Regions from separate parts of the Brevibacillus sp. SKDU10 genome, predicted to be linked through region 1. Evidence: riboswitches for the same ligand, from Rfam matches in the RefSeq annotation. Region 1 holds a riboswitch; each other region holds the start of a gene.

Region 1 (8,115 bases):
GAATCATCCCTGATACAGGAAGTATCTTTATTGATCAGCAGAATGTAACGAAACAGGGTGAACATAAGCGAGCCGCTTTGATTGGACGAGTATTTCAAGACCCAATGGCAGGTACAGCTCCACAGATGACAATTGAGGAAAACTTGGCTATCGCTTATTCTCGTGGGCGTCACCGTACGCTTTCATTGGGTGTAACCAATAAAAAAAGAGCGTTTTTTCAAGAGAAGCTGAAAATATTAGACCAAGGATTAGAAAATCGTTTGAAAACCAAGGTTGGGTTTCTATCTGGTGGACAACGTCAGGCGTTGAGCTTGCTGATGGCTACGTTTATCAATCCTAAATTATTACTGCTGGACGAACACACGGCTGCTTTGGACCCAAAACGGGCTCAGTTAATTGTTGATTTGACCAAAAAAATAGTGGAAGAAAACAAATTGACTACGCTCATGGTCACTCATAACATGGAACAGGCCCTGCATATGGGAAATCGATTATTCATGCTGCATGAGGGGCGGATTATTTTGGATCTTCCCCAAGAGACGAAAGCACAAATGACAACAAAAGACTTGCTACAGGCGTTTGAGGAGGCAAGAGGCGGAGAAGCTTTTTCAGAAGATCGATACATTTTAGCATAAGCCGCCTCTTGTATTTTTAAATATTCAGAACATTCAACCAAGTAAATGGCGAAAGAGGGACAAGACATGAAAGTAAATCAAAAATCACTTGCAATCGTATCTTCAATTTTATTGGCTGGAGCAGCTTTGTCAGGGTGTGCAGGAGGCAATAATGCGACATCAGGCACTTCACAGCAGAAGGGGAGTGAGGGAGGGAGTGGCGCAGCAGGTGGAGACAAGATTGTGATTGCGTTAGTTGGTCCGCTCTCAGGTTCTGCTTCAGATTATGGTGACTCCGCCAAAGCAGGTGCCGAATATGCACTAAAATTAAAGCAGAAGGAATTACAAGACTTAGGTCTTAACGTTGAATTAAAACCTTTAGACGACCAAGCAGAACCTAAACAAGGTGTTGTTAACGCACAGATGGCGATTAACGACAACGATGTAGTAGCGGTTGTAGGTCACGTGACTACGGGTTCATCCTTGTCTGCTGTAACAGCTTATGAAAAAGCTGGTTTGGTCATGGTATCGCCTTCTACAACAGGGCCCGAATTTACTGAGGGAGGTAAAAAAGTAGCACATCGTATTTGTGCACGCGACGACGAACAAGGAAGAAAAGCGGCTATTTATGCAAAAAATACCTTGCATGTAAAAAATGCGATGGTCATTCATGATAAACAAGCGTACGGCCAAGGCTTAGCCAATGAAGTAAAGAAGCAATTTGAGAAGGATGGTGTTACCGTTCTAGGTTTTGAAGGCTTGACTGTTGGTGAGAAGGACTATAGTGCAGTGGTGAACCAAGTGTTAGCGAAGAAGCCGGAAATGGTCTATTTTGGCGGTTATTATGCAGAAGCCGGAATTTTAATTAAGCAGTTGCGGGAAAAAGGGTTTACCGGTGTGTTTATGGGCGCTGATGGTCTTGATTCTGCTGAGATGTTTACGATTGCGGGACCTGCAGCAGAGGGTGTCGTGTTTACCTCCACTGTTGGTGACGTAAGAGCAACAGAAGAAGGGAAGAAATGGATACAGGAATTTGAAGGCTCGACAGGCAAAAAGCTGGGGATATTTACCTCGTTTGGCTACGATGCCATGGCTGTAGCTATCAATGGGATTGAGGAGGCGGCTAAAGCGAATGGCAACAAAAAGCCAACTCGTGCTCAAGTATTCGAAGCCATTCACAAAACACAAGATTTTAAAGGACAGTTTGTACATGTTTCTTTCGATGATAAAGGTGACAATAAGAATGCTCAGGTGTTTATTTATAACTATGCAGGCGGTTCAAAGAAATTTGAAGGTGAAGCAAAATAATCTATTGACATGGATAAGGACCCAGGTGTAATATCTGTTGTAAGAAAAAACGTTACAAAATTTAAAATACTCTCTTATCAAGAGTTGGCTGAGGGACTGGCCCGATGACGCCCGGCAACCTAATGTCTGTTTGACAAGACATCAAGGTGCTACCTCCTGCAGGGAAACCTGAGAGATAAGAGGCGTAGTGGGTTTCCATATACACAAGCCTCTTTTCTTAGGAAAAGGGGCTTTTTTATATCATCGAGTAGAACCCAGCTTTGAATGAACCAATGTAATTGTACATTTTTTCACAAAAAGAGATAAATGAAAAAGGGGAGAGACATGATGAAAGGTCTAATTAACAAAGGTTTTGTCTATTTATTCGCAATATTCTTTCTAATAGGGGGTGTGCTAAGCGGTTGTGGTGCAACCTCTACAACTTCTACATCAAAAGCCGATAATGTGTCAGCATCAAGTAGTGAAGCTGCTGGGGGTCAACCTACGACAGATAAGAAAAAGCGAATTGCGCTGGTGGTGCAATTTAATATTGGATCGTTTTCATCTCAATATATTGCAGGTGTGAAGGAAGAGGTAGAGAAGCTGGGGGGAGAACTGACAGTTTTAAGCGGGGATAATGACCTTGCTAAAATGGCTTCACATCTGGACGCGGCTGTTACCCAACAATTTGATGGCATTTTGCTGGATCATGGACGTGCAGATAGCTTAGCACCAGGTGTTCAAAAGGCCTTGGCTCAAAAGACTCCAATTGTAGCTTTTGATACAGGATTAGATATTCCGGGAGTAACAGTAGTAGAGCAAGATGATATTAAATTGGCTGAACAAACACTAAACAAAATGGCACAAGACACAGGTGGCAAAGGAAATATTGTGAAGATATGGGTAGCTGGTTTTACTCCAATGGAACGTCGTCAAATCGCTTATAAGGCATTTATGGACAAAAATCCAGGCTTTAACGAAATGGCTGCATTCGGATCAGCTTCTGCCAACACGGCTTTGGATACGCAGGCACAAATGGAAGCGATTCTGAAGCAGTATCCAAACAAAGGAGATATCACAGCAGTTTGGACTGCTTGGGATGAATTTGCCAAAGGTGCGACACGCGCGATACAGCAGGCTGGACGCAATGAAATTAAGGTATACGGCATAGATATGAGCGATGAGGATTTGCAAATGCTGCAAGATCAGAATTCACCATGGGTTGCAACGGCAGCCGTAGACCCTTCTGATATTGGACGGGTACAGGCACGATACTTATTTAAGAAGCTGAAGGGAGAGCAGGTACCAGATAAGGTAAGCTTGAACCCTGTGCTAATCACACGTGAACAATTGCCTAAGGAGCCTGTGAAAATGGCAGATTTGAACAAGTACGTGAAGGAATGGGGCACGAGCACACAGGGCCAATAGGAAAGGTAGCGGAGAATGGGGTTTGGCATAGAGGTTGCCAGACCCCTTGTAAAATCCGCCCATAGAAGGGGAGAGACACGTTGACAGCATTAGAGATGAAGGGGATCAAAAAAGCATTTCGCTCTGTCCCAGCTTTACGCGGTGTGGATTTTACTGTAAGGCCTGGTGAAGTTCATGCTTTGCTTGGGGCAAATGGAGCGGGTAAGAGTACGTTGATGAAAATCATGACAGGTGCTTATGCATTAGACGCTGGCCAAATTGTCATAGATGGAAAAGAAGTTAGTCTGACCGAGCCGCAGGACGCCAAGGCACATGGTATCCAATGTGTATATCAGGAAGTGGATACAGCACTCATTGGATATGGAAGCGTAGCGGAGAATATTCTGCTGGAGGGCTTTGTAGAGAGGGGACGCTCTCCTTTTATTAACTGGCGAAGCTTGGAGGAAACAGCAGCCCAAGCACTCAAGCGGCTAGGACTTGATATCCCTATGCAAAAAAAGGTTGAGGAACTAACGTTATCCGAAAAGCAGTTGGTGCTTTTAGCTAAGGCGATTGCTCAAAAGGCTAAAATTATTATTTTAGATGAACCAACTGCTCCTTTAAGTCAAGCAGAAACGGTGCAGTTATTCCAGATCATCAAACAATTGCGGGAACAGGGGATTGGAATCGTATTTATCTCTCACAGAATGCCAGAGGTCTTTGAGATCAGTGATCGAATTACGGTTTTACGAGACGGGGAGCTAGTCTTGTGCAAGCATGCAAAAGAGACCAATCCGCATGAGGTTATTACCAGTATGCTAGGAAAGGCATTGTCTCAGGAATATCCCAAAGAGCAGGTCAAAATAGGAGAGCGGTTGCTTGCGTGTAAAAATGTAGTGGCTGGATCACAAGTACGCAACCTTTCCTTTACGGTTCATGAAGGTGAAATTGTAGGGATTGCAGGTCTTGTGGGGGCAGGAAAGTCGGAATTAGCTCGGGTTCTATTTGGAGCTGACCCACTGATCTCAGGAGAAGTGCACAAAAGAGGGAAAAAGCTGAAATGTACATCGCCAAAAGTAGCTGTTGATGAGGGGATTGCCCTGATTCCCGAAGAGCGTAGGCGAGAAGGCATCATGGCAGAAGAATCCGTAGCTGTTAATTTAACAATGACTACCCTTCATAACTATAGTCGATTCGGTTTCTTGCGCTCGCTGTTAGTAAATGAAGCGGTAAAAGGGCTGATTCAAGCATTACAGATCAAGGTAGCTAGCCCGCAGTTGCCTATTAGCTCATTAAGTGGAGGAAATCAACAAAAAGTAGTGATTGGGAAATGGCTGGCTACGGAAGCCGATATCTTTATTCTGGATGAGCCGACGAAGGGTGTTGACGTGGGAGCGAAAGCAGAAATCTATAGAATTATCGGCAATTTGGCTAAAAATGGAAAAGGGATTGTGTATCTTTCTTGTGAGTTCGAGGAGCTTGTAGGGATTGCAGATCGCATTTTGGTCATGTACGACGGGTCCTTCGTTAAAGAACTAAGCCGATCACAAGCAACAGTGGAAACCATCATGTATTACGCGAGCGGAGGACAGTAGTATGGCACAAGGAACAGCTAAAGATAAGCTTTTACATCTTCTATTTCGATATGGAACATTAGGTTTTATTGCGTTTATCATCGTTTTGTTTAGCATAGTAAATGAGTATTTTTTCACATTTAACAATATTACTGGTATTTTACAGTCCATTTCTATCGTTACGCTTGTTGCTATTGGAGTTACGTTTACTCTTATTGTCAATGGCTTTGACATGTCAGTAGGCTCTATCGTCTCACTAGCTTCTGTCGTGTCAGCCTCTATCATGGTCTGGTTTGAACAAAGCGTGTGGTTAGCCGTTTTGGTACCGATTGTTATAGGAGGTTTGATTGGATTATGTAATGCTTTTCTGGTAGTAAAAGTGAGAATTCCTGATTTGCTGGCTACCTTAGCGGCTCTCTACATTGTGAAAGGAATTCATCTGGTATATACAAAAGGGTATTCCATTACTTCCAACATGGTCATGCCCGATCAGACAACAGCTCCAGGAGTTATATCTCCAACCTTTTTGAAAATTGGCCAGGGGACGATAGCTAACATTCCCATCTCAGTGATTATCATGATAGTAGCTGTTGTCTTGGTGTATATCTTTCTGCATTATACGCGTTACGGCCGCTTACTCTATGCAGTTGGTGGCAATCAGGAAGCGGCTCGTCTATCAGGAATTCCAGTTGATCGCTATCGGGTTTTAGCTTATTTGTTATCAGGACTCTTTTGTGGCTTGGCAGGAGTTCTAATGACGGCACGTATCGGGACTGGGCAGGTAGATGGAGGTGCCCCTTTGTTAATGGATGCGGTTGCGGCAGCATTTGTTGGCTATTCTGTGTTAGGAGCTGGCAAACCAAATGTCGGAGGGACCTTTGTAGGTGCTGTACTGATCGGTGTACTTCTGAACGCTTTGACCATGCTGAATTTGCCTTACTATGCACATGATATTGTAAAAGGCACTGTGCTTATTTTTGCATTATCCGCTACGTACTATCAGATGAGACATCGTTCCAGCTAAGGTTTGAATGGGCGAACCCAGATAATTTTGGTATACTACGTTTATTATTTTAACGTGAAGTTTACTGAAGTATTCCATAATTCCAATAACTGGAGGTTCCTCATGAATATTACTGACATAGAAATCAGACGTCAATTTGTGCCGCTGATTAAACCTTTTAAAACAGCCTTGAGAACGGTAATTACTTCAGAATCGATTATTGTAAAGGTGTCGACCGATACTGGATGCCATGGATTTGGTGAAGCGCCAGCAACTGTGGTGATCACTGGTGATAGTCTTGAAAGCATTGAGGGGGCTATCCTGCATGTCATCCGTCCACGATTAGTCGGAAAATCTTTGTCTAACTATGAAGATATTTTTCAAACGCTCCATAGCTGTATGGTAGGCAATTATAGTGCAAAAGCAGCAGTTGATATGGCTATTTATGATTTAGTAGCACAAAAAGCCAAAATGCCGTTGTATCAGTTTTTAGGAGGATTCCGAAACAGTATGGAGACGGATTATACGGTTAGTGTGAACTCTCCTCAAGAGATGGGAGAGGACGCCGTTTCCTATTTGCAGGCTGGATTTCATACGTTAAAAATTAAGGTAGGCAAAGATGATATTGAACATGATATCCTTCGTATTCAGGAAATTCGCAACCGTGTAGGCAATCAGGTCAAAATTAGACTGGATGCTAATCAGGGCTGGGGGGTCAAGGAAGCGATTCGCTCGATACGCAAGATGGAAGAGATGGGATTGGCTATAGAATTGGTGGAACAGCCAGTTAAAGCACATGATATTGAAGGTCTAAAGCTGGTAACAGATCATGTGGATACACCGATTATGGCTGATGAAAGTGTATTTGGTCCCAAGGAGGCTTATGCTGTATTAACCACACGCGCTGCTGATCTTATCAATATTAAATTAATGAAAGCAGGCGGAATCTATAAAGCACAACAAATGAATCAATTGGCAGAGTTATGTGGCGTAGAATGTATGGTGGGGAGCATGATTGAGACTCGTTTGGGTATCACGGCAGCCGCTCATTTTGCCGCAAGTAAGAAAAATATTACTCGCTTTGACTTCGATGCTCCATTAATGCTACAGCATGATACGGTGAAAGGTGGCGTCGTGTATGAGGGACGTTGCATGAAGCTAACGGATGCTCCCGGACTAGGTATAACTGATGTGCTGGAGGTAGAACACACATGAGTACATATGAACAGCAGTATGTTGTTAGTGTAAATGTAGCAACCCTTTGGACGTCTCCTGAATCTCCACGTGAGTTAGATCTGCCTGCCCTACAAAATCCAACACACCTCTCTGAGTGGTTGAATGATCTTGGCTATCTCGAACGGCTGGAGCTTTGTGAGGCAAACAAGACACAGACACAGGTTTTGTTTGGAACTATTGTTCACGTAGAGGAAGAGGCTGGGGATTGGGTAAAAGTCCTTGTCAGAGACCAGCCTACTCTAAAAAATAAGAAGGGTTATCCAGGCTGGATGCCTCGTGCTCAATTGGCTCTGGTGAATTGGCCTGTTCCCACACCAGAACAGATAATTGCGGTCGTACAAGTCAATAAGGCGTGCTTGTATGTTGAAAAGGAAGGGCCCGTCACCGGGGAAGCTCAGCTCTTGCCTAAAGCAATCGAGCTTGAATTGAGCTACCTGACTGCATTGCCTGTCGTTGAACAAGAAGAGATGTGGGTTCGGGTACAGACCCCCATCGGGGAGCGGTGGCTACAAAAGGCAGATGTGTCTATCCGTACACGTGGTGAAAAGAGCGATGTTTCAGGAGAGCTGATTGTGCAAGCGGGTAAGCAGTTTCTTGGGTTGCCCTATCTGTGGGCTGGGACTTCTTCGTTTGGCTATGATTGTTCAGGGTTTGCCTATTCCATGCATAAAGCATTTGGCAAAATAATTCCTCGTGATGCTTCCAATCAGGCTAAATTTGGGCAAGAGATACCGTTGGATAAGGTACAACCAGGAGACTTATTGTTTTTTGCCTATGAACAAGGGAAGGGTGCTGTTCATCACGTGGCCATCTCGCTGGGAGGTACACGGATGCTTCACGCTCCTAAGACAGGACGCTGTGTAGAAGAGCTAGAAATTACCGGACATCCTGAATACGAGCCGGAACTATGTATTGCTCGGCGCTATTGGCATTTAACAAGCCCTGTTTTTTATTCATGACGATAAATAAAAAGAATAGACAGTCCGTTATGCCG
Region 2 (8,115 bases), on a different contig from region 1:
GAGAAGCTAAATGACCAATCCTTTGAGATGATTGCGCTAAATCTAGCAAAAGATACTCCGATTATCGACGCAAAAGATAATAGTCCATTAAAAGCAGAGGACTTGCGTAAAGGGACGAAAGTCTATGGATTCTATGGTCCTATGACAACAAAGAGCCTACCAGCGATTGGGCAAGCGATGAAAATTGTGGTTGAGCAGGAGTCTTTGATTCAGCCTAGATAAAAAGCTACAGCCTAAGTAGATAGCTACAGATGCTATGCAGCTCGTGGCTTGAATAGGGAATATAAAAAACGCTTGGACAGATGATCCAAGCGTTTTTTTATGCTATGGAAAACTAGGCAATAGCTTAAGGGTAAGCTTTCCCTATTTTCTTATGTTCGCTTAATACAGCTCCTAGTAAATCGCTTCCCAACCAGCAGGAGTTACAAACAGACGAATCGCAATAATTTTCCGATCCTCCATTAAGGTAAAGTAATGACGATAGGAAGAAGGAACAGAGATTAAATCGCCGGGGGATAGCTCTACATCAAAGTAGCGACCGTCTGTGCCTAAAATGGCAAAAATACCATGACCATCTACGCAAAAGCGGACTTCATCATCCGTGTGATGATGTTCTTTGACGAAGTTCTCTAATTTTTTATCTAACTCTGGCGTTTTGTCACTTAGGACAATGACGTCTGCTGTGGTGTAGCTGCGGCGTTCGCTAATATCTTGTATCTCTTTTTGGAAGGTATCTAAAATTTGCTGTTTTTCAGCATCAGTTGGCGCGTAATTATTTCGTAAAGCAGGATCTAATTGATCTACACCCCAATATTCATAGATAACATCCTGCGAGTTTAAAAAAGCCTGAACGGCCTCTCTATCCTCAATATATTCATTGGTATCGTGAAAACGTACTTTTGCCATGAAGAAGGACCTCCTAATGTTGTAATCTTATGAATTATTTATTTAATCAGACTAAATTAAATGGCAATACCAGACGCTTTTGCAGATAAATTACCTACTTGCAATAAGCGCAGTTGATATTCAAATAGAAATTCAAAAGCTTCTATATGTCTTTTTGCTTCAAAATCATTACGACCCCAGGCATATATTCCGTGGTTGCGGATTAACACGCCGGGTACATCAGGCTTGATCGCCTCTTTAATAGCCGCTGCTAAAGTAGGGATATCTGCATAGTTTTCGACAATCGGGACGTTAAGAAGAGCATTTTCCTCCCAAATGCCTAGTCCTTTGATTAATTCCTGACCATGAATAGTAAAGCTTTGCTTTTGCGCATACACCTCGGAAATCACATTGTTGGCAATCGTGTGTACATGAAAGCAAGCGCCAGCATCAGGAATGCTTTGGTAGACAACAGCATGCACTAATGTTTCCGCAGAGGGCTTCAAATTGGTAGGCTCTACAGAATTGCAATCGCCGTCAACGATCAAGTAATCTTCTGGCGATAGTTTGGTTTTATCTTTGCCACTGGCGGTCACAGCAAATTGTAAGGGTACATCGCTGATTTTAATAGAGAGGTTTCCGCTTGTGCCCGGAAACCAATCTCTTCTGGCAAACGTTAGCTTTACCTCATCTAATTTTTTAAAAGCGGCGGTGCGCTGTTCAAGTGTTGTTGTCATAGCACAATCCCCTCCTGTTTGGCCCTATTGGCTTTAATAATTGAAATCACATCATAAAAAGTAGTAAATGGTTTATGTGATAAATTTTCTTCCTTACATTTTTCTAGCAGGAAGGAACGGGCAATGACAAAATCAGCAATTCGAGACCCTGCCAAGTCAGTGATACTATCCCCAATGACAACACGTGTATAGCCGGTAGCATCATAGCTTCTAATAATGGTAGTTTTACACATTCCACAATCTGTTTGGCAATGCTCATCGCAGGTATGCGGCCACGTAATTTTTATTCTCTCTTTGCTAAAATCACTGCCATTACAATAAATCGGGCCATCGAGCTGAAACGGAGCAAGAATCGGATGAACAAAAAAATCTATACCTCCGCTTGTAATGAGCAGAGTCACGTTTTCTTGCCGGCAATAATCCACAAACTCTGCAAAACCAGGGCGGATGCGGGCATTCTCTACAGCAAATTGAGTGATTTCATGCTCGAGTGAAGAGGGAAGCAGGGAAAAAAGCTTTCCTACGCCTTCTCTAATGGATATTTGTTGCGTCAAAATTTGTTCGGTTAACTCTTCCCAGCCCGGGGGATGAAAGTGGCGCATGATTGCCACGATATTGTCTTTTTCCGTAATCGTTCCATCGAAATCGCAAAAAAGCACTAGCTGTTTTGTCATGCAGAACCTCCCCATTTTTCTAGCGCAAGTCGCAGTTCATTAGAGTCGGAAGCTGCTGCTGCAAGACTGATTCCATTCACGGATGCATCAATAGCGGCACGGAACGCTCGACCGCCTGCTGTTGCTCCGAGTGGGTGTCCATGAATGCCGCCGCCTGCGTTAACAACCTGATCTAGGCCAAAGTCGGCGTACAGTTGTGGAACCAATCCGGGATGAATACCCGCTGATGGAACAGGGAAGGCAGATTGCAAGGTACCGTATTCCTCAACTAAATGATTAGCTAGCTGATTAGCCTCGCTCTTATCTAGTGCCACATTTCCGTATGGAGAAGGGAATAACACTAAATCAGCCCCGGCTAAACGCAATAGATTACCGAGCAGGAGCGGAGCGGCTATGCCGTAATCAGGACTAGGATAATAGGCGCCAGCGAGTGCGGGATGTGCCATGATTGGCACTTGAATGTCTGGATCTTCTGCTAGACGTTGCAGGAGATCGAAGCCAAAAGCAAGTGCATTAAACAAAAGGCAGGAAGCACCTGCATCGACAGCTTGCTTCGCCCGTTCAATAAGCTGTGAGCTAGGTCCTGTAAGGTTAGCGGCATACAAGACAGGCTTACCGGTTTGTGCTGCAATTTCATCTGAGATGGCTTTGAAGCGTCTGATGCGTTGGATAAATGGAGCTTTATCATCAGCAAAGAAAATTTCGTCATCCTTAATCAAATCAAGGCCGCCTTCTGCTTGGGCACGAAACTGCACTTCTAGTTCCTCTAGTGACAAACCTGTGCATGACTTAAAAATACTCATTAATAAAGGACGATCATGCACACCGGTTATTTCCCGTATTCCTTTTATGCCGAATTTTGGACCCTGAAAGCCTTGTAAAAAAGAAGGAGGAAGCTGAATGTCTACCAGCTTGATTTTTCCGTCCATTGATAGTTTGCCGAATATCCCTGTAAGAAGAGAAGGGATATCCTGTGTAAAGCATATTGTTGGATAACTGATCGTGATATAACCTCGTGTTTCACCTGATGAGGTGGATTCAAGAGGAGATACATCTGCTACTTCACCTAAATAGGGGCGCAGCTGCTCCTGCTTTGCCAGAGGAAGGTCCGTCCATGAGCCTACTGTCATACCAACTGCAATGCCTTCCGCTTTTTTTTGTAAATCCTTTGCTTGGGTTAAATAGGTTACGAGGATTCGATCTGTACTCATGGATGACCTCCTTGTAGGTAGAGAATTTATCAACTAAAAACGCCCCCTTCAAGAGAAGGAGGCGTCCGATAGACAGATCATCTTCTTCTCTTATCTCTCACATAAATCAGTACAGCACGATTATGTGTAGGATTTAGCACCGTTTCGCATCGTTTATCCCGATGCGAGGGTTGCCGGGCATCATAGGGCCAGTCCCTCCGCCTTCTCTCAATAAGAGCTAGGTAATTGTTGTAATTGTCAAAATAGAAGCTGTTTCTTGGAGATCATCTTATCCCTTTTTGTAACATGCGTCAACCCTTTTTATAAATAAAAACTGAGTTGATTAAATTGTTTGACATAACTGGCTTACCTGTGTATATTTCTACTAACGATTCATTTATGAGGCTTTAGCTACGCAGGATAGGAACCTGTGTTCACCTACAATTACATATACTTATGGATACCTTATCCAGAGACGGTGGAGGGACTGGCCCGATGAAACCCAGCAACCGACACATAGCCGCTAACCTGGCATGTGCACGGTGCTAATTCCTGCAGAGACATTTAAAATTCTGGTAGATAAGGGGGAACGTTTTATGAATATGGCATGTCAAAACGACCTCTTTTCTTCGGAAAAGAGGTTTTCTTTTTCTTTGGTAAGCAAAGCATGGTGTGAACAGATATGGGCAGAGCATAAGTATTGGGTCATGATGAGGTGTTACCAAAAATATAAGCAAATATCACAAGCATTTCGGGATCAAGTAAAAACGTCTCGCGAAACAGGAGAGCGCGATTGGAGTATATTTGCAGAACAGTTATTACATGAATTTCAGAAGATGCGAAAACAGCCTATTGATTCAGGCAATGCCTGTAATGCCTTGAGTCATGCATTCGGTCATCTGCGCGGAAAACTTACGGAGCAAGAAAGCGGCTCCTGGCATGTCTTATTGCAAAGGAACTGGGAGGAAGCCCATCGTATATTGTTCTTGCTTGCTATGGAATATGGTGATGATTATTTGTCGCGGTCTCGCATATTTTCACCGGAGGCTCCTAGCAGTCATGCATGGATTCGGTTTCGCGGCAAGGATTTTTTTATTGCAAAGGATTTGGGGCAGTGGAAGATTCTTGAGCCATGGGAAGTTTGGGAGCGAGTCGGCGTGTATCAAGTTAATCTATTAACCAAGTATCGCTTATTAGCCAATCTAGGAGGAATCGTCCATCCCCTGGCACATTACGATCAATACATCAACCGATACTAGAGTGGGAAAAGGAGAGGAAAAGATATGGGGTATCAAGCGTTATCGGTTCAAGAGTCCATTTTATACGTACAGAATCAGGGAACGATTTTTACACAAGATGCGTCTCTTGTTAGCCGAGAAATTGGTGATGGCAATTTAAATTTGGTTTTTAGAATAACGGATGAAGCGACCGGTAAAAGTGTCATTGTGAAGCAGGCTTTGCCTTATGCCCGCGTGGTTGGCGAATCATGGCCGTTAACGCTGGACCGATCTCGGATTGAAGCAGAGGCGCTCAAAATTCAGCGAGAGCTGGTAGGGGATTTAGTACCTGAGGTATACCATCACAATTCGGAGCTGGCTTTGACGATTATGGAGGATGCAGGTGATCATAAGCTGCTTCGTACAGGCCTTATTGAAGGAGAGATATACCCGCATTTCGCTAAACATATTGGAACTTTTCTGGCTCATACCTTATTTTTTACCTCTGATCTTGGAATGAATCCTTTTGCTAAAAAGGCTAATGTGAGCAGGTTCATTAATCCAGAGCTATGTAAAATTACGGAAGACCTTGTATTTACTGATCCTTATGAAGACCATGAGACCAACAATTTTAATCCGCTTATCCGCCAAGACGTAGAAGCAATATGGGGAAATCACGCATTACGTCGAGAGATTGCTAAGCTAAAATACGACTTTTTGACACGAGCAGAAGCTTTGTTGCATGGTGATCTGCATACAGGTAGTATTTTTGTCACCCAAACAAGTACAAAGGTGATTGATCCCGAGTTCGCTTTTTATGGACCAATAGGTTTTGACATCGGGGCTGTAATAGCTAATCTTGTCTTAAATTATGCAGGTCAGCACGGTCTCCAAGCGGACATAGAGAAACGGGAGAAGTATCGTTTTTATTTATTGGATACAATAGAAAACGTCTGGAATGAGTTTGTATCGCAATTCGTTCGTCTGTGGCATAAAAAAGCGGAGGAGCGTAGTGCGCATGTTCCTGATTTTTGGCAGGATTATGTATCTCAGGTCTTACAGGATACGGCAGGATATGCTGGGTGCAAAATCCTAAGACGCGTGATTGGACTGGCAGGTGTAGCTGATTTAAATAGAATTGAACAAGAGGAGCTTCGAGCAGAAGCCGAAAGACTTGCATTAGAGATCGGCCAATCCTTCATTCTCAATCGTAAGCATTTTGCAGAAATCACAGATATCACGGCGATCGTGCGAGAGATTACCGTTGAACGGGAGCAGGTCCTACAAAAGTAAAGTGGCAATCAAACAGAATCATCTGCTGTCCTACTAAACAGGGCAAGCAGGTGATTTTTGTTTTTTAGAGAATTATTGTTCAATCTATTGCATCAAAAAAGGCCAAAAAAAGGGGGAGAAGCATGAAAAATATCGTCATATCACCTGATTTGGAGCTAAAGGAAGTTCGCATTGAGGATGCAGCAGTCACCTTTGCTTTAATAGAAAAAAACCGAGATTATTTACGGGAGTTTTTGCCGTGGCTAGATAATGTGCGAGATGTAGAGGATTCGGAAAATAATATCCGTATTGCGATTCAACAGGCAGCAAATATGCAGGGAACTCACTATTCGATTTGGTATCGAGGCCAACTTGCAGGAAGAGTTGCCGCCAATTTTATCGAATGGAATCATCGTAAAACGGTAATTGGCTACTGGCTGGGGGCTGAATTTCAGGGGAAGGGCATCATGACCCAAGCAGTCGAGGCATATGTTGATTACTTGGTTTTTGGGAAGTGGAATTTACATCGGGTAGAAATTGCAGCCGCTGTACAAAATGAGAAAAGCCGTGCTATCCCGGAGCGGCTAGGGTTTCAATTAGAAGGAATTATTAGAGGAAATGAATGGTTGTACGATCATTATGTGGACCATGCTGTATATGGAATGCTACAGCAGGAATGGAAGCAGCGAAAAAAAGAGAGGGAAGCTAGGAGTCCCATTTTATAATTGACTGAATTTTGAGACTTGCAAGGGGAAGGTGGTCAATTGATCTCCTTTGCTCGAGCATTAGCAGCAAATCCAGGTATTCTTGTCTTGGATGAAGCAACAGCTAGTATTGATAGTGAGACGGAATCGGCGATACAGGATGCTTTGAAGGTTCTAGTGCAAGGAAGAACAACTTTTATCATTGCTCATAGACTGTCAACCATTCAGGATGATGATGTTATATTGGTGTTGTCACAGGGAGAGATCGTTGAGCAGGGGAACCATGAGGAGTTAATGGAGAAGCAGGGCATCTATTATAAGATGTATCAGCTTCAGCAGGGAAGCCTTTAAAGTAAATTTAGAAAAAGTAGAGGGTTGTGGAAGAGTAGGGATACGGTGTATGATCTTCTAATGGAAAGGAGATCGCATACATGAAATCTTCGCGCTTTACTTTTACAACATTGCTCGTAGTGGTCTTTATTGCTGGTATTACTCAGGGATTGACGCTTCCTTTGCTAGCTATCTTGTTAGAGGAACGCGGCATTTCTGCTGTTTCTAACGGTTTGAATGCTGCTGCCCTCTATGTCGGAATGTTCATTATGTCGCCATTGATGGAAATCTTTTTACGAAAATGGGGTTATCGGACATGTCTATTTATAGGGCTTGTACTGGTGACATTCTCCACTTTGTTACTTCCATTGTTTACATCGCTTAGTGTATGGTTTGTCCTCCGCTTGATAATGGGAATGGGCGACTCTGCTCTGCATTATACCAGTCAGATCTGGGTGACGGCAACATCTACACCAGAGCGACGTGGGCGTGATCTTTCGCTATACGGTCTTTCTTATGGAGCTGGTTTTAGCGTAGGACCATTAGCCATTAATTTAATGCCGTTTGGCTTGTGGGCACCTTTTATGGCACTTGTTGCTTGTAATCTGGTGGCTTTCTTCATGTTGTTACAAATTCGTAACGCCTTCCCACCTGAAGTAAAAGCAAACGATGGAAAAAAGGTAGTTAAATCAAGAGAAAAGTACAAAATGGTCATCCAAATGACATGGCTGGCTTTGATTCCAGCCTTCCTATACGGTTTTATGGAAACAACGCTAAACGGCAGCTTTCCGATCGCGGCCCTACGTACGGGAATTTCGGCAGAATCCGTTTCCATTATTTTGCCATCCTTTGTAGTAGGTAGTTTATTCCTACAGTTGCCACTTGGAACCTTAAGTGACAGAGTAGGACGCAAAAAAGTCATGATGTACTGTGCCATAATTGGCTGCATCGCGTTTATGCTGTTCCCGTTGGCAACATCCTCTGTACCACTAATGATGCTGTTATTAGCTTCTGCGGGAGCCGCGGTGGGCTCATTCTACTCGCTAGGATTAGCATATTGTGCTGATATCCTGCCACAAGGCTTAATTCCGATTGCAGGAATTATT
Region 3 (8,115 bases), on a different contig from region 1:
GCAGAAGGAGCTCCGAAAGAAAAGCTTGTAGAAATCGTATCGCTTGAAAACCTGTATAAGTTTAATCCAGACTATATTTTCTTAGGATTATACGGTAGCAATCTTGCTGTTGCACAGAAAAAGCTGGATGATATGCAGAAATCAGAGCTTTGGGGTAAGCTAAAAGCGGTTAAAAATGGACATGTTTATATGCTAGATAACCCTACATGGTCTCTTGGAACCTTCCCGCTTGGAAAAGAGAAAGCGATTGAAATGGTCCGTGATCTTGTTTTAAAAAAAAAGAACTAAAGAGTTTATTTCATTCAATGAAGCACGATAAAAATACGTGCGTAGAAAGTAAAGCTACCTTTCCTTTATGGAAGGTAGCTTTTTACGTTTCACTATGAAAGAACTGTTGTGAGAACAACAAGAATAAAGGAGGATAGTGACTCAAAAAAATATTGGTCTTGTTTAAGCGTAGATACATGAACGATTAGAGTGACAGCTAAGGATAAAAAATGATCAATAGAAAAGCAGTAGGTTAATACCTACCGCTTTTTTCATTCTACGTATTTCGTTTTCCTGACATTTATTATAGCGATATTCTGAAGTAAGTAGCATAACTCGTGTGAATTGCTAGTGATGCAAGGAGAATAACCACTAGGATGTCTTATATAGGGCTTCTTCTTTTTCATTCAGAGGTTTTATGATACTAGCTTTTTTGGCATTCGATGAAAAACGTGGAAAGTTAATCACGATTGACACGATGCCGCAAACAGCAACTAGCAGTGGATAAAAAGCAAATGGCAATAGTTCGATTGGTGAAAGCGAAGCAAATCCTGCTGCCGTTAACATTTGGGCTCCGTAAGGAATGATCCCTTGTACGCTGCACGAAAATAAATCTAGTAAGCTTGCAGATTTTCTTGGATCGATTTCATATTGATCTGAAATATTTTTAGCAAGCGGACCTGCGAAAATAATAGCGATTGTATTGTTAGCTGTACACATATTTGTCAGGCTCACAAGACCAGCAATACCAAATTCTGCGCCTTTTTTTGATCGAATATTACGCGTCAATACATGTAATAGATATTGAATCCCGCCATTATGTTGAATAATCTCAATCATTCCGCCAATGAGCATGGTTAGCAATACAAGCTCCATCATTCCACTAATCCCTAGCGTCACATTTTTGAAGAAAGTGGCAAGTGTGTAGCTTCCATCTAACATTCCGATGACACCTGATAAAACAGTTCCTCCCATTAGAACCACAAGTACATTCCAGCCTAGCAAGGCCGCAAGCAGCACTCCTGCATAAGGTAACACTTTGACCCAATTGAAGGTTCCAACTGTAATATTTGTATGACTTCCTAATGTAAGCACGATTAATAGGATGCATGTTAAAATGGCGGCTGGTAATACAATTAAAAAGTTGGTTTTGAATTTATCTTTCATTTCTGTTCCTTGCGTGCGTACCGCGGCAATTGTCGTATCAGAAATAAATGATAAATTATCTCCGAACATAGCTCCTCCGACAACAGTAGCCATTGTGAATGCAACAGAGATATCAGTTTGTTGGCTGATTCCTACGGCAATTGGAGCTAATGCAGCAATAGTGCCCATGGATGTCCCCATTGCGAGTGAAATAAATGATCCGATTACAAATAAACCAACAACTAGAAGACCCTGAGGCAAAACGGAAAGGGCTAGGTTTACGGTAGCTTCAACACTGCCCATTCCTTTAGCTGTTTGAGAAAACGCACCAGCTAACACAAAGATTAATAACATAATAACGATATTTGGATTGCCTGCTCCTTTAGCAAATCGTTCTACCTTTGTGGTAAAGCTATCTTTTCGGTTCATTACTAATGCAACCGTACTCGCGATCAAAATAGCAACAATGATTGGCAGCTGATAAAAATCTCCAGTAATAATTCCAGAGCCAATAAATAGTGCTAAAAATATACCAAGCGGCAATAAAGCCAACGCACTTCCTTTTGTCTGATTCATCAATAACACCCTCTCTATTTCTAAACTTTTTCTGAGAAAAAATGAAGAAGACCTCTTCTTGTGAGAAGAGGTCTTATATGGGATAAGAATCACTCTTCTCATCTTTCAAGCACATGCTTGCTGGATTTGGCACAGCACTCTAAATACGAGTCCGCTGCCGAGGCATCAAAGGGCCAGTCCCTCCGCCTCTCTTGATAAGAAGGTTTCATATTTTATTCTCGGTTGCTTAAGCTTTTTTTACTTTACTCTTTTCTGAGAAAAATGTCAAATATTTTTTAGTAAAACTTAAATTATGCCGAGGATACTACTGCCTAGCTCCATTTTTTCATCATATAGATTCTTCAGTAATTGTTTCCCTTCAGCTTTTATTTTGGAATGTAAATTGCCTTAAAACACAAGATAGAAGACTACTCCGCATATAGGAATGCTTGTATTGTAGGTAATCCGGTAATCCTCCCATTCCAGTTGATAGGTTAGCAATAGGAGTACCAAATGGAAATATCGCCCATCAAGCGGTATAATAAAAAAAGATGTAATGAAAAAGGGAGTGAATTTGAGTGAAGCAGGATATCATAGAGCGTTTTACAAGATATGTAAAGATTGATACACAATCCAATGCCCAGAGCCAGACAGTTCCGTCTACACCAGGTCAGCTAGAGCTGGGTAAATTGCTAGTTGAAGAACTAAAGGCGATGGGACTTTCAGAGGTTGCGATGGATGCAAATGGATATGTCATGGCGACACTCCCTGCAAATACGGATAAGCAAGTTCCCGTAATCGGCTTTTTATCCCATCTAGATACTGCCACGGATTTTACAGGCAAAAATGTTAATCCGCAGGTTCACGAAAATTTTGACGGTAAAGCCATTACGCTACATAAAGAACTGGGCGTTGTTTTATCACCGGAATTATTCCCAGAGCTACCGTCCTACAAGGGTCACACATTGATTACGACCGATGGGACAACCTTGCTTGGAGCAGATGATAAAGCGGGTATTACTGAAATTATGACCGCCATGGATTATTTGCTAAAGCATCCGGAAATTAAACATGGGAAAATTAGGGTGGCATTCACTCCTGACGAAGAAATCAGTAGAGGGCCGGCTCATTTTGATGTGGCAGCTTTTGGTGCGAAATTTGCGTACACAATGGACGGAGGGCCGCTAGGTGGCTTGGAGTATGAAAGCTTTAACGCCGCAGAGCTCAAGCTTACTTTTAGGGGAGTTAGCACGCATCCTGGAACAGCCAAAAATAAAATGCTAAACGCTAGTAAGCTAGCAATGGAATTCCATGCACAACTTCCTGAAGAAGAGGCGCCAGAGTACACAGAGGGCTATGAGGGCTTTTACCATCTTAGCTCAATAAACGGTGATGTCGAACAAAGTAAATCTCAATACATTATTAGAGATTTTGATAAAGATCATTTTAATGCCAAAAAAGAGAAAGTAACAAGCATCGTGAAAAAGATGCAGGAGAAATACGGCGAAGAAAATATCAGCTTTGAACTCAATGATCAATACTACAACATGCGCGATAAAATTGAACCGGTTAAGGAAGTTGTTGACATTGCCTATGAAGCGATGAAAAACCTCAATATCGAGCCGGTAATCAACCCGATCCGAGGTGGTACGGATGGCTCTCAATTATCATATATGGGTCTGCCAACGCCAAATATTTTTACTGGTGGGGAAAATTATCACGGTAAATTCGAATATGTTTCTGTAGATAATATGGAAAAAGCTGTTCATGTTATTATCGAGATAGCTCGGTTGTTTGAAGAAAAAGCATGATGATAGCAAGCTAAAAAGAAATCAAATCCCCTTGGAGTCAACAATTATGAAGTTCATGCACGCATGGCTTCGTTATTGTTGAGCAAAGGGGATTTTGTTTTATAAATATGTACTACATAATCTTAGTAATCCCATCAAAATAACGCCGAAAATGACAGTAATGGCAAGGCTTTTCGTCCGCAAAGCTAATAATAGAGTCGGAACAATCGCCATGAGTGTTAGCCAATTCACTCCGATTGAATCACTGCTTTTATCAATGACACTCTCCACAACGAGGGCTGTGAGAATACAAATAGGTATAAAAGAAAGCCATTTAAGTACAGGGGCAGGCAATTGTAAGTTACGAACCACTAAAAATGGCAGAATACGCGGAATTACTGTTACAAATGTACAACCGAGTATGAGAAGAAGAATGGATAGATTAAGGCTCATTTATCTGTCACCACCCCAATAGTAGCTACAATAACCGTCGCTAAAATTACTGCAACGTGTGAAGGGACCAGAAAGGATAAAACCAGCATAGCTATGATCATATATACAACAAGACTGAGAGAATGCTTGAGCTTTGAAGGCTCCATAGATTGCAATTGCAGGACAAGCAAGGCTACAAACATTGCTGTTAAAGCAAAATCCAACCCAAATACCATTGGATTCGTAATCCATTTCCCAAGAATAGCTCCTAGCATACACGATAAGATCCAAATGATATAAGCGGTAAGATTTAGACCATTCATCCAGCGATCGTTTATCTGCTCTCCCTTTGTAATCTTATTGATAGCAACACCGAAGGATTCATCTGTAACCAGTGCGCCAATTCCGATGTTTTTTAATAAAGAATATTTGGTGAAAGAGGGAGCCAGAGTTGCGCTTAATAAAAAGTTGCGTAGGTTTACAATAAAAGTAGTTACAATAATGGCTGAGTAGGGACTATTCGCTGCTAGTAGGGCACAAATGATAAATTGAGCTGACCCGGCATATACCAAAGCCGATAATAAAGTAATTTCTAAAATGCTCAAGTGAGAAGAGACACCAATTACTCCAGCTGCTAGTCCAATACTAATGTAGCCCAATAAGGTAGGGATACAATCCTTAACGCCTTGGCGGAATGTAGGGGCAGTAGCTTCTTCCATCCTGATTTCTCTTCCTATATTCATTTCCAGTGTAACCACTCCTTTGCAGTATTTTTCCCCTTATCTATGGAAGGGGTTTTGTGACTTTAAAAAAATTAAAACAACATTGTGGTTTTGTTAAAAATAACATTTTATCAAGCATATTAAAAATTAGCAACTATTATATAAAAAATTAGTAAAGTTATCCACGTTTTGTTCTTACTTTATAAATTCTTGAGAATTTCTATTTATGATGAATTCGTGTTCGTAGAGCTGGAAAGGAAGGGTTCATCATGAAAATAAAAGGAATAAAAGCCGCGATTGCTTATAGTACTCTGGTTCTTGGATTGACCTTGCTTGCTAATGTTACAAAGATTTATTTGCTAATCGGGCTCATTCAATTATCGCCTATGCTGGTATTGGGGCTAATGCTTCTATTTTTTTCAGAACGTAAAGCTACAATTCGTTCCACTGGAATCGGGAAGCTTGGGAATTGGAAGTGGTACATTCTAGCAGGGTTCTCAGGTTTACCAATTCTTATCAGCTTTTTAGTGGCTTGGGGAATCGGTTATATTGCGCTCCCAACGGCTGATTTTTTAAACACCGGAGCTGCTCAATTTACTGTACCTGAGTATGTTGGTTACATGACAAAAGCATTTTGGAGCCCAGTCATGCTGATCTCAATGGGGATTTTTGCATTCGGTGAAGAAATTGGATGGAGAGGATACCTACAACCCAAGCTTACAGAAACGTATGGAATGAAGAGAGCAATTTTGGGAACCTCTATAGTATGGGCACTATTTCATTATCCGTTCTACTTAAATGGCTATAATGAAGATGGGAATTTTATTGTCACAATACTGCTGTTTACGATTATGATCTTTCCGCTTTCTATTTTTATAGGGTGGATTCGTCTTACAAGCGGTAGTATCTGGCCAGCGGTGCTCAGTCATACGATGATAAATCTTACTCGAAGTTGGTTGGAGCAGTTGTTTACAACCAAAGCAGAGGGATGGACTTACATAGCTGGAGAATCAGGTATTGTAACGATCATATTGTGGGGGGGTGCGGCTTGGTTCATCTGGCGCAGTTTGTCGCGAACAACAACATGCACTCCCATGTAACCATGCTAGCTAACACATACTACAGCTACTATATACAATATTCTCATAATAAAGAAGAAATAGCTTGAAACTATAGTACCTGCGAAAAGAACCAAGACAGATGATTTGGTTCTTTTCGTATGACGATTGCTAGCGCGGTATATAGTATTTTCACCAATTCTATGGTATAAAAAGTGATGTTAAATCCGATAGATAACCTATATACCATTGTTAGCAGATAAGCAGGTGAACCAAATGAATGCGAGACAAATAGAGATCTTGCGTATTCTATTAACACAATCCGACCAGCATGTATTAGTACAAGAGATAGCAGAAAAGGTAGGCTGCTCGGAAAAGACGATTCGCAATGATTTTAAAAGGATACAGGATTACCTTAGAGAGCATTCAAATGCCACCTTAATCCGAAAACCGGGATTAGGGGTTTTCCTAGAGATAGAAGAGCATGAAAAAGCAAGCTTATTTCACAAATTACACATGGTGAATCATCCAGTCAAATATGAATCTGATGAAAAAATGATTCTTGAAATAGCTTATCAGTTAGTTATGAATGTAAAGCCTGTAACAGTTCAGGAGCTTGCTTCCAAATACTTTGTCAACAAAGCGGTTGTCAAAAAAAGTTTGGACAAAATTGAAAAGTGGCTAAACGTTTGGGGACTTACGTTGGTCTCTAAGCAAAAAGTAGGTCTAATGATTGAAGGGAACGAAAAAGCCAAAAGAACAGCATTAGCCCGATTGTCACAATTGACTAATAATTCTCAGCTTAGTGACTCATTTATTAAGGAGCAATTTTCATCCCATGAGGTTGAGATTGTCAAAAATGAATTAAAACAGCTCCAAAAGCGACATTCCTTCTTTTTTACGGATGAAACGCTGGAAGGATTGATTGTACATGTTCTGCTGATGATTAGGCGAACGAAGCTTAAACAGCCTATTACTCTCTCGGAGAAAGAAAGAACCCTTCTACAAGATAAAAAAGAATATGAATGGACTGCTGAATTTCTTACATCACTGGAATCCATTTTTGCAGTAAGGTTTCCAGAGGTTGAAATCACTTACCTGGCCTTACACATTTTGGGCGGTAAAATTCGTTATCAGCAAAAGAATGAACCATTGAAAATAGATGATTTTACTGAAAATAATCCAGTTCTTTCACAGCTTTTGTCACTATTGATTACGCGCATGTCTGAGTTTAATATGATTGAATTTATGAATGACCAAGCTTTACTGGACGGCTTGAAGGTTCATTTATATACAACTTTAAATCGCCTTACTTACGGTCTTCCTGTATCGAATCCGATGCTAAGCGATATAAAGAGAATGTATCCGTATATGTTTGATATGGTGCTTTGTGTATTAGAAGAGGTCTACCAATCGCTCTCTCTTTCAATACCTGAGGAGGAAGCAGCTTATCTTGTGTTACATTTTCAAGCTTCCATTGAACGCTTTCATAGCAATCGGGAAAAAACAAAGAGTGTTGTCATTGTTTGTCATATGGGGATTGGAATGTCTCAACTGTTACGAACAAAGCTCGAACGGAAATTTATTTCTATTCAGATTGTAGCGTGTCTAGCTAAGGCTGATGTAAAAGAGTATCTTGCCAATCATGATGTAGACTTTGTTATATCTACTGTTTCGCTGCCTGAAATAAATATCCCTTATATTGTTATTTCTCCGTTAGTAGAGGCTACAGAAGAAAAAAGACTAGAGAATTTTATTACACAACTGAATGAACCTGTACAGCAGGGACCGAAAGAATCTGTGCTTTTGAAGTTTACCACTCCTTTTTTAGTTTTTTTACATCAGGATGCTGAGCATCGCTATGAGTTGATTGAAATGCTTGCAACTGTTTTACATGAAAAAGGATTTGTGGAGAAGGAATATATGCATCATGCTATTACACGGGAAAGGATGTCATCGACTAATATTGGTTCAGGTGTCGCTATTCCACATGGTAATCCCAAATTGATTAGACATTCAGCTATTGCGATTGCTACATTGAAGGAACCACTTGAGTGGGGATCGGAAAAGGTATCACTCGTATTCATGCTGGCAGTAAAGAATGACGATCAAGAGGATACGCGACAATTATTCCGGGAATTATCG
Region 4 (8,115 bases), on a different contig from region 1:
CGGGCTACCCGCTTACGCTCTTCTTCCTGGGCCTGAATAATTTTAAGTCCCATAAGCTGATGCTGCTTGGCAGATTCCAAGGCTTCCTCCACTTTGGACAAATCTCCTGCTAAAAAGCTGTGAACCACGCTGATCTGACTTAGTAACCCTTCTGCTCTAGTAATTGTCTCTAAAATATTCCGCAACCGAAACTCTAGCTCGTCACGGCGTTTCTTTAGGTTATTTTCCCGCTCACGCATTAAGGAAAGCTCTATCTGAACATTATGAGCTTCCTCATAAGCTGCACGAATATCGTTTTCAGTAAAGCTTTGAAAATTGCGGCTTACTTGTACCAATCTCGATCTTGATCGGCGGGACTGTAACTCTAGATTATCAACATTTTGGATCACTTCTGCTAATATTTGCCGTATTTCAACAATCTCTTTTTTGATTGCATTACTTTCCGAACGAGCACCTTCTGCTATCTGAAATATTTGCTCTTTGCTCATTTCAACCGTTCGAATCGTTTTTTTTATGACCCCATCTAGAAGGCTGATATCAATGCCTTTATCCATGGGTTTCCCCCTTATTCTTCCATTTTTACTTTAGTAAATAGTTCAAGGAGCTGGGGTGCACCTACCTTGCGTATTCCTACATCAAATCTCGGGATGGAATACGGATCTTCATTTGGCTTCACAACGTCTCTTCTAGATGTAAAGACATACTGATATCCTGCTTCCTTTGCCGAGTCAATCACAATCTTGCTTTTATAGCCTTGGGGTAAGGAGAGAGAGGCTATAGGCTTTTTCACAAGTTGCTCTAAGCCTATTTTCGACATCTTAAAATCAACAAATAAACGACTTCGGTACTCTTCCTCATTCTCTGCACGTTGGAATTCTTCTAGATATACAGGCTCCGTTCCCGCTTTCTGTACTCCCCACTCATCCAGCTCTTTATGTTCATGTAAACTGAATGTGTGCGAGCCAATATCAACTAAGCCGGAAGCCAGCATTTCGTCAATTTGTTGATAAGCTAAAGGAACGGTCATATTTTCTCGCTTTCGATCCATGGTATCTCTCAATCTACCTGCAATTACAAAAGCTGCAGATGGATACCCATATTCGGAAAGCAACGGATATGCTTGTGTGTAATAACTTTCATAGCCGTCATCAAACGTAAATAAAACTGCATTCTCCTTGGCAGTTACGCCTGTTTGCATAAAAGTGAAAAACTCTCTTAGGCTAATAGGATGAAAGTTATGTTCCTTTATAAATTGTAAATGCTCACCAAACTGCTCTGGTGTTATTACAAATGGCTTATTACTGTCACGATCAATGTGATGATAATTCAAGATGACAACCTTGTCTTTATACCATCTCTCGTTTGATATCTTTTCCTCTGGTTTACTATTTCTAGAAGGAATTTGCTCTACGTCTGACCCTTTAGGTTCTAATGAATGAGACGTATGATCCCCCGTCTTTTGTTGCACATAATCCGTATTTTCTACCCCTACATTCTCTGGTCTAAACCAATACACAAGGATAGAAAACAGCAGAAGAAGAAGGAAAAAGACGAGAAAGAAAGGTTTTTTCTTCATGATGCGCCCATGTTCCTTTCGATCTTATTATAGTGCTTTTCGACAAAGATTTACAGAATCCTCTACGTAGTCTACCCCATTGAAGTTGTACTTGCCTAGCCTTTTTCGCAATTTTCATAAGAAAAAAGAAGCCCAGGAAAATCCTAGGCTTCTCTGTATTTTTTACAGGTTAGCAGCGTCTTTTTTCAGATCTTCTGCTTTATCTGTACGCTCCCATGGTACATTCAGATCATTACGTCCGAAATGACCATATGCTGCGGTTTGTTTATAGATCGGACGACGTAGGTCTAATTGCTTAATAATGCCTGCTGGGCGCAAATCAAAGTGCTTGCGAACCAATGCTACCAAATCAGATTCAGCAATTTTTCCTGTTCCAAATGTGTTTACAGCGATAGATACCGGTTGAGCTACCCCGATTGCATAAGCTACCTGTACTTCGCAATGTTCAGCAAGACCTGCAGCTACAATGTTTTTGGCTACATAGCGAGCTGCATAAGCACCAGAACGGTCTACTTTTGTAGGATCCTTACCGGAGAATGCACCACCGCCATGGCGAGCATAACCGCCATACGTATCTACGATGATTTTACGGCCAGTCAAACCAGCATCCCCTTGAGGACCACCGATAACGAAACGTCCAGTTGGGTTAATGAAGTATTTGGTTTGATCGTCTAATAGGTTTGTAGGAACGATCGGTTTAATTACTTGCTCCATTAGATCCTTTTTAATCTGATCTAGTTCTACTTCTGGAGCATGTTGAGTAGAAATAACAATTGTATCGATGCGAACTGGCTTATCGCCATCGTATTCAACAGTTACTTGAGTTTTACCATCTGGACGAAGGTATTCAAGCGTACCATTTTTACGCACTTCTGTCAGACGACGCGCCAACTGGTGAGCCATGCTGATTGGAAGAGGCATTAATTCTGGAGTTTCGTTGCAAGCATAACCAAACATTAGCCCCTGGTCACCTGCACCGATTGCTTCGATTTCAGCATCAGTCATGCTACCTTCACGTGCTTCCAACGCCTGGTCAACACCTAGTGCGATATCTGCTGATTGCTCGCCGATTGCAGTAATAACACCGCATGTATCTGCATCAAAACCATATTTTGCTCGATCGTAACCAATTTCACGAATCGTATCTCTTACTAGCTTTTGGATATCTACATACGTAGAAGTTGTGATTTCACCTGCCACAAGTACTAATCCGGTGGTAACAGATGTCTCGCATGCTACACGAGCATTCGGATCTTTCGATAAGATCGCATCAAGAATAGAATCAGAAACTTGGTCACAAATCTTGTCTGGATGTCCTTCAGTAACGGACTCAGATGTAAACAAGCGACGTCCTTTTTGCAATTCCATACTTAAAAACCTCCTTCAACTGGAAACATGATATATAGTATGTTTGCCGAGCCAGGTTTCCATCACGACAAAAAGAAAAACCTTTCCCTCCGCTGAGGAAAAGGTTGCTTTTCTAATGCGTTCCTTAACCCTCTTATCGGCCAGAGTGAGTCTAACTATTTAGATAGTTATCCTTTCTCTGCTGGTTAGCACCGCTCAAAACGGTTGCCGGGCTTCATTGGGCCAGTCCCTCCGCCTACTCTGGATAAGAGTAATATCCATGATTTATAGAATAATCTTTTTTTAGAAGGGTGTCAATGTACTTTTGTAAAAAACCCGGTATTTTACAATTGGAAAGATTTAGCTAATACAGTGACCATTTCTCCGCGTTTCACAGGACGATCTGGCTTAAAGGTTCCATCCTGATAACCATGCAACCAGCCATAGTGTGAAAGTGTTTCGATTGCAGCCACCGCCCAATGTGAATGAGGCACATCACGATAAGAAGTACTGGACGATCTTGACACGTTTATTTTTTTAGCACGCGCAATCATCAAAGCCATTTCTGCTCGATTAACAGGTCGATCCGGTTCAATTTTTCCATTGAATCCGCTCATAATCCCCAACTGAGAAGCCTGTAACAAGCTCTCATACGCCCAATGCTTTTTATCTAAATCCTTATAGGTATTAATACCTATTTTACCAGTTGGAAGCTTTTTGGCCTTCATCGAGCGAAGGAGCATGTCTGCGAATTCAGCTCGTGTCATATTAGCATCTGGACGGAAGCTATACGTATTAGGTATGGTAATGACTCCACGTTGAGTTAAACGCCCTATATCATTTCTAGCCCAATGCCCATGTATGTCTCGAAAGCCGCCATACATTTCCTGACGATTTAATGTAAATCGATACGCATCATAGCGGAATGGCGTAGTACTGGTCAACTTTATATAGTATGTCCCTGCTGCTAATTTTTTTTCAAAGACAATGCTATTATCTTGTCCAAAAACCTTTTCAGCTCGAATTGCATATTTCATATCGCGACTATCATAAATACTCATCATGATCTTTACCTGTGGCGGTACATAAGGTGCCCGAATGGTAACATACGTTTCTTTTGGAATCGAAAACGTAAACCAATCGTTATCTGCTTCTGAAGGAATTGTGCCTGTAATCAGACTGTTATTCCCTAGTTTTGTAGCTAAACGATAGGTATCGTTTGGTTCGTTTGGATCTTTTCGTTCAGGCATATAATTGAGCTGAAAAAAGTACTCGCCGCTCACAGCAGCAGGATAGCTGTTCTGAATTTGGAACAAATAGCGACCTGGCGTGACGTTCATCTCTAAGCTTTTTAAAGGATCAGTGACTGAGCTGCTATCAAGGGAAATTCCGCCAGATGTCTTATCGCGTTCTTTACGCACCTTAATTTGCGGGTCTAATCGTAGAGTATCTGTATCCACTCGCAGATAAAGCTTGCCTGGATCACGCACAAAATAGGAAAACCAATCAACATCCTGTGCTGTATGAAAATTCCCCTTGATCTCAATATTATTACCCGGCGGCAGGGGGCGGACTTGATCAATACTATTATTTGGCTCATATCGATCAGGTGCAATGGAAAAACGATTGGTAATGGTATAGCGTAAAGTGCTAGATACCGCAGACCGCTGGAAGTGAATGTGAACCTTGCCCGGCTTCACTGCAATTGTTGCATTTGCTTTATTACCAAGATAATACGTATCTTGAGGCTTTCCATCCTGATAAACGCTAGCTGCCAATGGAGCCAGCGTATCCACCGAAACATCTGCTTTTAATTCTAAGGTTCCCTCATAAGGAATATCCGTGTAAAACCAATCGCTCTTATCTTTATCGCTCAGAGTGCCGCGAATCTGACTTTCCATGGGGAATGCGGCTGCTGTACGCTGTGTATTGTTTGGCTCATTTATATCATCAGGCAGTCTACTCATTACTGCCTTCTGAACATTTAAAAGTCCATATCCTGTCCGCCTGTCCCATCTAACTCCATGTAATTTCGTTGCTGAATGGTACAGAAGCTGGCGTACTTCCAACGGTTTCATATTTGGGTTCCTAGCAAGAATCAGCGCCGCCGCACCAGCTACCTGAGGAGCCGCTGCAGAGGTGCCCTTCATCGAATCGTACCCGCCACCTCTTGCTGTCGTATACACATTCACGCCTGGGGCCACTAGGTTAATTTCTGGCCCAAAATTAGAACGGCTATGGATGGTATTAGAGTTCGTAACGGCGCCAACCGCAATCACCGTAGGAAAAGCAGCAGGATAGTTAACACGACTCCCTTCATTTCCAGTAGCCGCTATAACAACAACTCCTCTGTCCTCTGCAAAATCTATTGCATCCTCCAGCGCCTTCGAATAATATAGTGCGCTGGCGGACATCAAAACAACTTTGGCCCCTTCATTAACTGCTCGTCTAATTCCCGCAGCTAAACGATCAGATGATGAAAATCCTTTTTTATCCAAGATTTTAATAGGCAATATTTTAGCATTCCATAAAACCCCTGTTACCCCTAAACCGTTGTTTCCTTTAGCTCCCAATATCCCAATGACATTGGTGCCGTGTCCGTTTAAGTCTGACGCACTTTCCTCTTGCACTAAATTAATAGTAGGCAACAGATTGTCCTTCAAATCTGGATGGGAAGAGTCTACCCCGGAATCAAGTACCGCAATTTTAATAGCTGTATTGCTGTTGACGATCCCCCAAGCCTCCACTGCCTTAATCTGCGTTAAATGAAGCTGTTTTGAAAAGTAGGGGTCGTTCGGCATGGCGGCTGCTTGGGCAGGCTTTTCACCAACCGTAAAAGCAAGTAAAGCAACAACCGCCGGAATAATCATTCTTTTTGTCAACTGTGTATATAGCATATGGTGCCCTTTCCTCCTTCTCCTGTAAAGAAGTAAATCAGGAAGGATTAGCGTTCTTAATCTTTCAATTGTTCTTTATATAGCATAGTATAGGCTTGCTCAAGAGACAACCATTTCCTACACCTAAATATTTCCAAATCCAATAAATAAAGACCCCTCTCATTACGAAAGGGGTCATAAAAGGATTACTGAATGAATCCCTTGTTATTTTCATGTAATTCTAGCTTCTGAGCTTTTACATCTTTATCCTGTCTTGCATCTGGTACATAAGCTTTGCATTTAGACAAGTCCAGATCTTTGCCTTCTAGCGAACTTGCTGGAATATAGAATCCCCATACGCGTTGAGTTTTAGGTTTAATGTAGAGGCTATGCAGGCCAAAATGCATGCGTGCAACATCTCTTCCAATCTCGTCACGGATATACACAGGTACTTCTGTGAATTCTACACGTTTATCTAAACCATTCATAAAGGCTACAATTACTTTTAGTCCGCCATCTGGAACCTGAACTAAATCAATAGCTGTCAGTTCAACTTGACCGTCTCGGATCGGGAACAGGTCTTTTACCTTTTGGATATAAGACTCTTCCTCTTCATCTGTTAAGCCGTTGTGTTTCTCCACTAGCTTTTCTTCCATTTTATATTGATCTAGTCTTTCTTTATCATAAACCATAAATAATTGCGTATCATCCTCAGGCATGAACAAGAAATCATCCCATGTGAAAAGGAATTCGCATGGACTTGCAGACATATCTTGCAAACCACCCATTGTTAGCATCTCAAAGGATTTGCGTGCCACTACCTTACCATCAGAGGTAACCAAAGCAAGTGGTAATTTATTTAACATAATATCCTGATGTGTAGCATTACGAACAAATGTCATTACCAAAAAGCCTGTATTTAATACATTCGTAAAGAACGGAAAAATACCTACCTCATCACGGACAACCGGTGGCAACTCATCGTGAATGAACTGCAACAACTCAATGTCCATCTCTTCCAAATTCTTGGAAGCTAAACTATTCAAGTTTAGAAACAATTCCTTGGAAGGGATGCGGTTTGACGATTGCTCAGGCTGTTCAATGCCAGATACGCCTAGGTAAAACTCTTTTTGTAGAAACTCATGAATATCCTCACGGGCCTGTTCTAACCCCTGTTTAGAACCAAACCAATTAACTAATTGCCAACTCATTCTATAACCTCCTGTGCATAAGGCAAGGCGACATGCTTTTCAGCAGTCACCTTGCATGCTTTCTCTATAAAACTTCTACATCCAATTCCCAATTGGATTTATTCAATGTTTGATTCATGTTAACAACTTTTGGCGGGAACGCTAATATCCATGGCTTGCTAGAACCGCTTTTCAGGCTGATCTTACTTCCATCCACGATTCCTTCCGCTATTACCTTATCCTTGTTTCGTTCACGCACTACTACACGCAATGCCTTTGGTTGGAAGGTGTCCTCCAAAGCGCTGCGGATTAGCATCGCCACGATTAAACGCCCATCCTCTTTTAAGCCAATGTCAAAACCGGTGAAACTAACTGTCCCTGGTGCCAGGAACGGAAGGTTGTATATCATATTTTCCAGACGATCCTTTTGCGTTACGGTCAAACGTTTTTCCATAGCTGGATCAATCTCTAGATTTTTTGGCCAGACAAACTCACGTTGTGGCAGTCCAATAATCAGTTTCCATTGTCTAACGTCCATAGATTTTTCGTTTGTCACCAGATCTTCTGGGAAAGTAATTTCCCACGGACGACTGCTCATTGGTGGAATTGTTCCAACTGGACTCAGATCAAATTCACCTTTAGCAAATAAATGACCTTCAACAGCAATTGCTAGGTCTAATTTACCCATTTCTACCGGTATTGATGAGGCATTACGAATAAATAACGCTACGGTAACCGCCCCTTCACGAGGAATCAAGCTAAAACCCGTAAGTCCTAATGTTCCCTCAGGGATATCCGGCAAGCTATCATTTAAGAAACGCAAGGTATACTTTTTCTCTTGATCCAGCATTTCGTTCCATGCTGGGTTGAAAGAAACTTCCAGATCGCTTGATTTTAACATTTTTTCTGTCGCTTCTTCAATCCGATTATGCGTAGTCTGAGAAAGGTCTTTCTTGAGATCCTCGGGACTTCGCATTTCATTATCGTTAGTAAACCAATTCTTTAAAAAGTTAAACATAAGATCCCCCTCTTTGCTGTGATACAAAATTCCTATATGATCAATTCCGATTTTAACGCAGTACGGTCTCTAGTCAGTGACCAGGAGTTATTCGCCGGGAAAAAGATT

What was found. Region 1 has a riboswitch for S-adenosylmethionine ahead of AYJ08_RS04780 (sugar ABC transporter substrate-binding protein). Riboswitches for the same ligand answer to the same signal wherever they lie in the genome.
Region 2: it holds a riboswitch for S-adenosylmethionine, as region 1 does, so the genes downstream of both, AYJ08_RS08825 (2,3-diketo-5-methylthiopentyl-1-phosphate enolase) here and AYJ08_RS04780 (sugar ABC transporter substrate-binding protein) in region 1, are expected to answer to the same signal.
Region 3: it holds a riboswitch for S-adenosylmethionine, as region 1 does, so the genes downstream of both, AYJ08_RS12235 (Na+/H+ antiporter NhaC family protein) here and AYJ08_RS04780 (sugar ABC transporter substrate-binding protein) in region 1, are expected to answer to the same signal.
Region 4: it holds a riboswitch for S-adenosylmethionine, as region 1 does, so the genes downstream of both, metK (methionine adenosyltransferase) here and AYJ08_RS04780 (sugar ABC transporter substrate-binding protein) in region 1, are expected to answer to the same signal.

The regions. Positions count from the first base shown of each region.
Region 1 is NZ_LSSO01000068.1:37,272-45,386, forward strand. Features, by position in the region: gene AYJ08_RS04770 (ABC transporter ATP-binding protein) at 1-635, shown strand, start outside; gene AYJ08_RS04775 (branched-chain amino acid ABC transporter substrate-binding protein) at 702-1,922, shown strand; SAM riboswitch class I at 1,994-2,104, shown strand; gene AYJ08_RS04780 (sugar ABC transporter substrate-binding protein) at 2,247-3,329, shown strand; gene AYJ08_RS04785 (sugar ABC transporter ATP-binding protein) at 3,410-4,903, shown strand; gene AYJ08_RS04790 (ABC transporter permease) at 4,905-5,906, shown strand; gene AYJ08_RS04795 (mandelate racemase/muconate lactonizing enzyme family protein) at 6,009-7,100, shown strand; gene AYJ08_RS04800 (C40 family peptidase) at 7,097-8,080, shown strand.
Region 2 is NZ_LSSO01000138.1:80,240-88,354, forward strand. Features, by position in the region: gene AYJ08_RS08805 (copper amine oxidase N-terminal domain-containing protein) at 1-222, shown strand, start outside; gene AYJ08_RS08810 (cupin domain-containing protein) at 394-906, opposite strand; gene AYJ08_RS08815 (methylthioribulose 1-phosphate dehydratase) at 963-1,622, opposite strand; gene AYJ08_RS08820 (2-hydroxy-3-keto-5-methylthiopentenyl-1-phosphate phosphatase) at 1,619-2,296, opposite strand; gene AYJ08_RS08825 (2,3-diketo-5-methylthiopentyl-1-phosphate enolase) at 2,293-3,507, opposite strand; SAM riboswitch class I at 3,595-3,724, opposite strand; SAM riboswitch class I at 3,949-4,072, shown strand; gene AYJ08_RS08830 (DUF1722 domain-containing protein) at 4,083-4,745, shown strand; gene mtnK (S-methyl-5-thioribose kinase) at 4,770-5,996, shown strand; gene AYJ08_RS08840 (GNAT family N-acetyltransferase) at 6,119-6,700, shown strand; partial or broken gene AYJ08_RS08845 (multidrug ABC transporter permease) at 6,737-7,030, shown strand; gene AYJ08_RS08850 (MFS transporter) at 7,111-8,115, shown strand, end outside.
Region 3 is NZ_LSSO01000155.1:72,042-80,156, reverse strand. Features, by position in the region: gene AYJ08_RS12240 (ABC transporter substrate-binding protein) at 1-288, shown strand, start outside; gene AYJ08_RS12235 (Na+/H+ antiporter NhaC family protein) at 640-1,989, opposite strand; SAM riboswitch class I at 2,085-2,190, opposite strand; gene pepT (peptidase T) at 2,547-3,779, shown strand; gene AYJ08_RS12225 (AzlD domain-containing protein) at 3,879-4,211, opposite strand; gene AYJ08_RS12220 (AzlC family ABC transporter permease) at 4,208-4,933, opposite strand; gene AYJ08_RS12215 (CPBP family intramembrane glutamic endopeptidase) at 5,182-6,012, shown strand; gene AYJ08_RS12210 (BglG family transcription antiterminator) at 6,247-8,115, shown strand, end outside.
Region 4 is NZ_LSSO01000013.1:63,004-71,118, forward strand. Features, by position in the region: gene AYJ08_RS01900 (sensor histidine kinase) at 1-554, opposite strand, end outside; gene AYJ08_RS01905 (polysaccharide deacetylase family protein) at 566-1,576, opposite strand; gene metK (methionine adenosyltransferase) at 1,739-2,944, opposite strand; SAM riboswitch class I at 3,075-3,195, opposite strand; gene AYJ08_RS01915 (S8 family peptidase) at 3,268-5,820, opposite strand; gene AYJ08_RS01920 (SLAP domain-containing protein) at 6,006-7,010, opposite strand; gene AYJ08_RS01925 (SLAP domain-containing protein) at 7,075-8,007, opposite strand; gene AYJ08_RS01930 (accessory Sec system S-layer assembly protein) at 8,114-8,115, opposite strand, start outside.